3 regions of the Ectopseudomonas oleovorans genome follow, and region 1 is predicted to be linked to each of the others. Evidence: riboswitches for the same ligand, from Rfam matches in the RefSeq annotation. Region 1 holds a riboswitch; each other region holds the start of a gene.
What was found. A riboswitch is a leader RNA that binds a small molecule or an ion and turns the genes downstream of it on or off. The one in region 1 is predicted to bind cobalamin.

Region 1 (2,259 bases):
CAGGCCCGCCAAGGTGCTCCAGCAGAGTCAGGCGGCTGGCGCCGAAACCACGTGCGCACAAGGCTTCGGCGACCTGCGCAGGGGTGTCACCATCGGCGCTCAATACCAGCAGGCGCGTACCGGGATAGAGACGGGCATTGAGCGTGGCGAGCGGCCGGCCGACCAAGGAGACCACCTCAGCCTCCTGCAACGGCCAGCCCAGGCGCGCCGCCGCCAGCGACACCGAAGACGGCGCAGGCAACACCTGCAACTCGTCGACCGGCACCTGGCGCGCCAGGCTGGCACCGACGCCATAGAACATCGGATCACCGCTGGCCAGCACGCACACCGCCTCGCCGCGTCGGGCCAGCAACGGCTGCAGATCGAAGGGGCTGGGCCAGGTTTCCCGCTCGCCCGTGATGCACGGCGGCAACAGCGCCAGCTGGCGCGGCGCACCGACGATGCGCGTGGCCGCCAGCAAGGCGCGACGCGCGGCCTTGCCCAGGCCGGGGTAGCCGTCTTCGCCGATGCCGACCAGGGTCAACCAGGGTTTCATCCAATGTCCTCGCACAGGCCCGACGGAGCGCCTGTCCGCGCTCGGGGCAAAGCGGGCATAATAGCGCCTTCGTCGGTGCCCTTGAGTCGATACGACTCAGTAAAGGGCCTAAGGAAACTCTGAAATAGTCGTTATTCCCGCGCAGGCGGGAATCCAGAATCTCAGTACTACCTGGGCTCCCGCCTTCGCGGGAGTGACGGTAAATGGCCATTTCAGAGTTTCCCCAAGAGGGAACACGGTAAAACCGTGGCTGCCCCCGCAACTGTAAACAGCGAGTCCAACGCAATCGGCCACTGGAAACAGGCCGCTGAAAAACGTAAGCGAGGCAGGCAAGACAAGGCAAAAACGACCGAAAAAACGCAGTTTACGTGTTGTAAATGAGCATTTTGAGGCCGTTTTTAACGCCGTATTGCCAACGCAGATAGTTTTTCAACGGCCTGTACCGGGAAGGCGCAGCGGATCAAGACCTGTCAGCCAGGAGACCTGCCGACGAACGCTGGTCGCGAGTGCCAACATCGGGCGGGGTGTACCGATGCCATGGAGTCCCCTATGGGATTTCGCTGGTTCGGTCGCCGCGTCGTTATCCACAGGTGACCGCTTGCCCACATCCGTCCGCCCTTCCGCCTGCCCCGGCCTGCTGCGCATCGTGCCTGCGCTGGACGGTGGCATCTGCCGCATCAAGCTGCCTGGCGGCGTGCTGCGCAGCACCCAGGCGCGGGCGATTGCCGAGGCAGCGCGGCAGCATGCCAGTGGCGTGCTGGAGCTTACCAACCGCAGCAACCTGCAAATTCGTGGCGTGCTCCCCGGCCAGGAAGCGCCGCTGATCGATGCCCTCCTCGGTGCCGGCCTCGGCCCGCGAGTGGCCGCCGCCGACGACGTGCGCAACCTGATGCTCAGCCCTGCCGCCGGCCTCGACCCGCAAGCGAGGCTGGACGTACGCCCGCTGGCTGGCCAGTTGCTCGACCTGTTGCAGGACACCCCGGCACTACATGCCCTTTCACCCAAGTTCGCCCTGCAACTGGACGGCGGCGAAGCCCTGGCCATGCGCGAACACCCACACGATCTATGGCTGGTCGCCGAGAACGAGCAGCACCTGCTGCTGGGCCTGGCCGGCTGCCCTGTCGAGACGCCGCTGGCGCGCATCGAAGCGACACACGGCGTAGAGCTGGTGCGCCAACTCCTGCAGCTGTTCCTCGAACTGGCGACACCCGAGCAATCGCGCATGCGCCAGTTGCTGCAACAGATCCCAGCCGACGAACTGCTGCAACGTCTGCAAGCACGTCTGGATTTTCCCTTGCAACCGGTGCCGGTCAATTGGCAGCAGAGCGCTCCGCTCGACCACGTCCCGGCTGGTATTTATCCACAGGCGCAGAGCGGCCTGTGTATGGTCGCTGCTGGCGCCCAACTAGGCCGGCTGCACGCCGAGCAACTGTTGACGCTGGCCCAACTGAGCGAGCACCACGGCGATGGAAATTTACGCCTGACGCCCTGGCAGGGCGTGCTGCTGGGCAATGTGCCGGAAGCCGCCAGCGGTGAGCTGCTGGCGGCGCTAGGCGAGCTCGGCCTGCTGACGCATATCGACGAACCGCTGCTCGGCCTGGTCGCCTGCACCGGCGCGGCGGCCTGCGAGCGCGGCCTGGCCGATAGCAAACACCACGCCCTGCACCTGGCGGAGCTGCTGCGCGAAAGCGGCGCCCGCCCGCAGGTGCATCTCAGCGCCTGCC
Region 2 (2,259 bases), on a different contig from region 1:
CCGCTGTAGCGGTGTTGGACGAAAGCCGCGCGGTTCCAGCGTGAATCCTCCGCGAAGTCTGCGCTGCTGTGCAGGCGATCCTCGTACCAGTCGGCGCCAGCCAGAATTTGCTGGTGGTCGGTGAGGGTCAGGGTATTTACCCAGCTCGCCGAGTCGCGATAGGTGGTATAGGTAAAGAATGAATCGGTTGACGCCAGCGGCGAGTCATCACCCGTGTCGCGCTGGTCTTTACTGTGACCCATTTCCAGGCGGCTGCTCCAGCGGTCGTTGAGGCGGCCGTCGATGAACCCGGAAAGGCTGCTGACCTGAAAGTCCGTTGTCGGTAGCAGGCCGGTAAAAACATCGTCGTATTCAACCTGCCCGCGCTGATCGAGAGCACTAAAGCCCACCTGCAGATCGTCATTGAAACTGTGCGACAGATTCAGGCTGAGCGAGCGGTTGCGATAGGCGTCATCGTCGCTGTTGGCGCCTAAACCGTCGCGGGTGGCGTCGATGCCGGCCGTCTCGTCCAACGCTGCGCTGAGGTTAAAGCGCGTACGTTCGTCACCACCGGCGAGACCAAGGCTGCGCTGGTACGTGCTGTCGCTGCCTGCCGCCAGGCGCGCGTAAGGCTTGAGGCCGCGGCCATCGCCCTGACGAGTGAAAATCTGAATCACCCCGCCAATGGCGTCGGAGCCATACAGCGCCGAACGCGCGCCACGTACCACTTCGATACGCTCGATCTGCTCGGGGGCGAGAAACTCCAGGCTGCTGGTGCCGCTTGAGGCCGCCGCGATACGTTGCCCGTCGACCAGGACCAGGGTTTGTGCCGTGCTGGTGCCGCGCAGGAACACACCCGTCTGGCTGCCAGCACCGCCAGTGCGGACGACGCTGAGGCCGGGCACGCGCTCCAGCAACTCGGCGACGCTACTGACCTGCAGACGTTCGATGTCGTCCCGCTCGAACACCGTGGTGGCGGCGGTGGCCCGCGCTTGCGGTTCGGCCAGGCGCCCGGAGGTGACGACCAGCGGCTCGGCCACGTAGGGCTCGGCGGCCAGCGAGAGACCTGGCATGACGGCGATGGCCAGAGCCAGACGGGACAGTTTCATTCTCTTTCCTCAACGGTCGGCAGACGGTCGAGGAGGGCAGGCGCAAGCGCAGGACGGCGCTTGACCGTGCTGCCCTCCGCAACACCGGTCGCACCGCCTGGGCCGGTCTCCGGGCTCTCGACCCAGGTCCGCCTTCTCAGGCTTGGCCCAGTGGCTGTTGGACGTGGCGCAAGCTCAGCACTTGCAGTCGATTACCGTTGCGGGGGCAGCGCCGGATTTACACCGACTTCCCGTTTAACGCCGCTTGCGCAGCGCACCCTGGCGGAACATGAATGGCGCGCACCTTAGTGCGCACGCATATGAATGACAAGCAAGCGCCGCTCATTCAGCGATGAGCGGGCTTCATGCTCAGGCCTGAAGCAAACTCAGACGCTCACGTACCGCGCGTTCGATCCCTGCTTCGTCGAGGCCGCACTCGGCGAGCATCTGGCTCGGCTTGGCGTGCTCGACGTAGTAGTCGGGCAGGCCCAGGTGCAGCATCGGCAGCTGGATGTTCTCGGCGGCGAAGAATTCGCTGACCGCGCTACCGGCGCCGCCCATGATGCTGTTTTCTTCGATGGTCACCAGCAGCTCGTGGCTGCCTGCCAGCTCGCGCAGCAGCGCTTCGTCCAGCGGCTTGACGAAGCGCATGTCGACCACCGTGGCATCCAGGGTTTCACCGACGCGCAGGGCTTCGGCCAGTTGCACGCCGAAGGCCAGCAGGGCGACGCCCTTGCCCTGGCGGCGCACCACCGCCTTGCCAATTTCCAGCGGCTCCAGGCCGGCATCGAGCGCTGCATTGGGGCCGGTGCCACGCGGGTAGCGCACCGCTGCCGGGCCGTCGAACAGGTGGCCGGTGGTGAGCATGCGGCGCATCTCGTTCTCGTCGCTCGGCGTCATCACCAGCATGCCGGGGATGCAGCGCAGGTAAGACAGGTCGAAGCTGCCTGCATGGGTCGGACCGTCTTCGCCGACCAGGCCGGCGCGGTCGATGGCGAACAGCACATCGAGGTGCTGCACGGCGACGTCGTGGATCAACTGGTCATAGGCGCGCTGGAGGAAGGTGGAGTAGATCGCCACCACCGGCTTGGCACCTTCGCAGGCCATGCCGGCGGCGAGGGTGACGGCGTGCTGCTCGGCAATGGCGACGTCGAAGTAGCGCTCGGGGAAGCGCTCGCTGAACGCCACCAGA
Region 3 (2,259 bases), on a different contig from region 1:
CTGGTGTTCTTCGCCACCAATGGCGGGCGCGCTGTCAGTCATGCCGGTATCTATGTGGGGGATGGGCGTTTCGTGCATGCGCCGTCCAGTGGTGGCACGGTTCGTCTGGACAGCCTCGATAACGTCTACTGGCAGCGTGTCTATCTCGACGCCAAGCGTGTTATCACTCCAGAGCTTGCTCGCAACCCCTGAGCTTTCGTTTATGGCCGACCCCATTCGCCTGCCGCCTCAACCTGAGGCCTGCGAGTTTTGTGCACGGCCTGTGGCCTTGACCCGCCATCACCTGATTCCCAAGTCACTACACGACAAGGCTTACGTACAGAGGCGGTATCCTCGTCAGGAACGAATTACCGCCACGCTGTGGCTCTGCCGTGCTTGTCATAACCAGATCCACCGGCTGTTCAGTGAAAAGGAGCTGGCGCTGACCTTCAACAGTCGCGAGGCCTTGTTGGGAGATGAGCGCCTGCGTACCTTCGTCGAGTGGCTGGCGAACAAACCGCCAGGTTTCACACCCAGGCATTGAGTGGCGTTGGCGTTGACGCGCAGGGCTGCCAGCCTCTACCCTGCGCGCCTTGCTTCAGGTGCCCCGAGTCGCTGTGAGTGGCGGCCAAGGGGTGAAACAGGGAAGCCGGTTCCAATGCCGGCGCTGCCCCCGCAACGGTAGGTGAGTCAAACGCTGCTTAAGCAGACCGTGTGAAAACGTAGCGAGCGAAGGTCAGGCAAGGCAAAAACAGGCGAAAAATGGTCGGAGTCGCGCTCGACTTTACGAGCTGTAAATGAGCATTTTGATCGGACTCGCGCACGAGACTGTTTTTAACGCCGCATGGCCGAGCGCAGTAGTTTTCACGCAGTCTGCAAAGCCACTGTGCTATGCACGGGAAGGCGCGGCGTCGAACCCATGGTTCGCTCACAAGCCCGGAGACCGGCCTGTCGCAGTTTCACGGCATCGCGGAGGGCGCTGTCCGGCTAACGCTCCGGTTTGACCGGGGTGTTCGTGTTTTTTCGTCTTCCGCTCGCCTGACCAGCCATTGGCGCCTGGATGAGTGCGTGCGGATCATCGCGATTCTTCCTCATTGCCGTTCGTACTGTTCGATGAACAGGCGGCGCGGGTGCCTGACGTACAGGAGCACAGCATGAGCGAATCGACCGACCGCGATGCCCGCCACAAGGCGCGCATGCAACGCAAGAAAGCCCTGATCGACGAAAAGATCGCCCAGGCCCAGGATGAATACGGCCTGCTGCTGGTGCACAGCGGCAATGGCAAGGGCAAGAGCAGCAGCGCCTTCGGCATGGTCGCGCGCGCCCTGGGTCATGGCATCAAGGTCGGCGTGGTGCAGTTCATCAAGGGTGCGGCCAGCACCGGTGAAGAAACCTTCTTCCGCCGTTTTCCCGAGGAAGTCAGCTATCACGTGATGGGCGAAGGCTTCACCTGGGAAACCCAGGATCGCCAGCGTGATATCGCCAAGGCTCAGCAAGCCTGGGCGGTGGCCCAGCGCCTGCTCAGTGATGAGTCGGTCGGCCTGGTGCTGCTGGACGAGCTGAACATAGCCCTCAAGCATGGCTACCTCGAACTGGACGCGGTGCTGGCCGATATCGAAGCCCGGCCGCTGTTGCAGCATGTGGTGGTGACCGGGCGCGGCGCCTTGCCTGGGATGATCGAGGCGGCTGACACCGTCACCGACATGAGCATGGTCAAGCACGCATTCAAGTCCGGGGTAAAAGCACAGAAGGGCATCGAATTCTGATGACCACACGTCACTGTCCGGCACTATTGATCGCCGCACCAGCTTCCGGTCAGGGTAAGACCACCGTCACCGCCGCGCTGGCGCGCCTGCATACGCGTCAGGGGCGGCGGGTTCGGGTGTTCAAATGCGGCCCGGACTTTCTCGATCCGATGATCCACGCCCGCGCCAGTGGCGCGCCGGTGTATCAGCTCGATCTGGCCATGGTCGGTGAGGCGGAAAGTCGCCGACTGCTGTGGCAGGCCGCCGGCGAGGCGGACCTGATCCTGATCGAAGGGGTGATGGGCCTGTTCGACGGCAAACCCTCGGCGGCCGATCTGGCACGCCACTTTGGCGTGCCGGTGCTGGGGGTGATCGACGGTGCGGCGATGGCGCAGACCTTCGGCGCCCTGGCCCACGGGCTTGCCACCTTCCAGCCTAACTTGCCCTTTGCCGGGGTGCTCGGTAACCGCGTTGCCAGCACGCGCCACGGCGATATCCTGCGTGATGCGCTGCCAGCGAGCATTCGCTGGTTTGG

Region 2: another riboswitch for cobalamin. It lies ahead of N5J71_RS06725 (TonB-dependent receptor domain-containing protein); the one in region 1 lies ahead of cobG (precorrin-3B synthase).
Region 3: another riboswitch for cobalamin. It lies ahead of cobO (cob(I)yrinic acid a,c-diamide adenosyltransferase); the one in region 1 lies ahead of cobG (precorrin-3B synthase).

What each region holds. Positions count from the first base shown of each region.
Region 1 covers NZ_JAOCLK010000024.1:40,798-43,056, forward strand. The annotation lists gene cbiE (precorrin-6y C5,15-methyltransferase (decarboxylating) subunit CbiE) at 1-535, opposite strand, end outside; cobalamin riboswitch at 716-1,040, shown strand; gene cobG (precorrin-3B synthase) at 1,134-2,259, shown strand, end outside.
Region 2 covers NZ_JAOCLK010000009.1:52,517-54,775, reverse strand. The annotation lists gene N5J71_RS06725 (TonB-dependent receptor domain-containing protein) at 1-1,088, opposite strand, end outside; cobalamin riboswitch at 1,172-1,364, opposite strand; gene dxs (1-deoxy-D-xylulose-5-phosphate synthase) at 1,437-2,259, opposite strand, start outside.
Region 3 covers NZ_JAOCLK010000012.1:65,101-67,359, reverse strand. The annotation lists gene N5J71_RS08685 (NlpC/P60 family protein) at 1-192, shown strand, start outside; gene N5J71_RS08680 (hypothetical protein) at 203-523, shown strand; cobalamin riboswitch at 563-698, shown strand; gene cobO (cob(I)yrinic acid a,c-diamide adenosyltransferase) at 1,134-1,745, shown strand; gene N5J71_RS08670 (cobyrinic acid a,c-diamide synthase CobB) at 1,745-2,259, shown strand, end outside.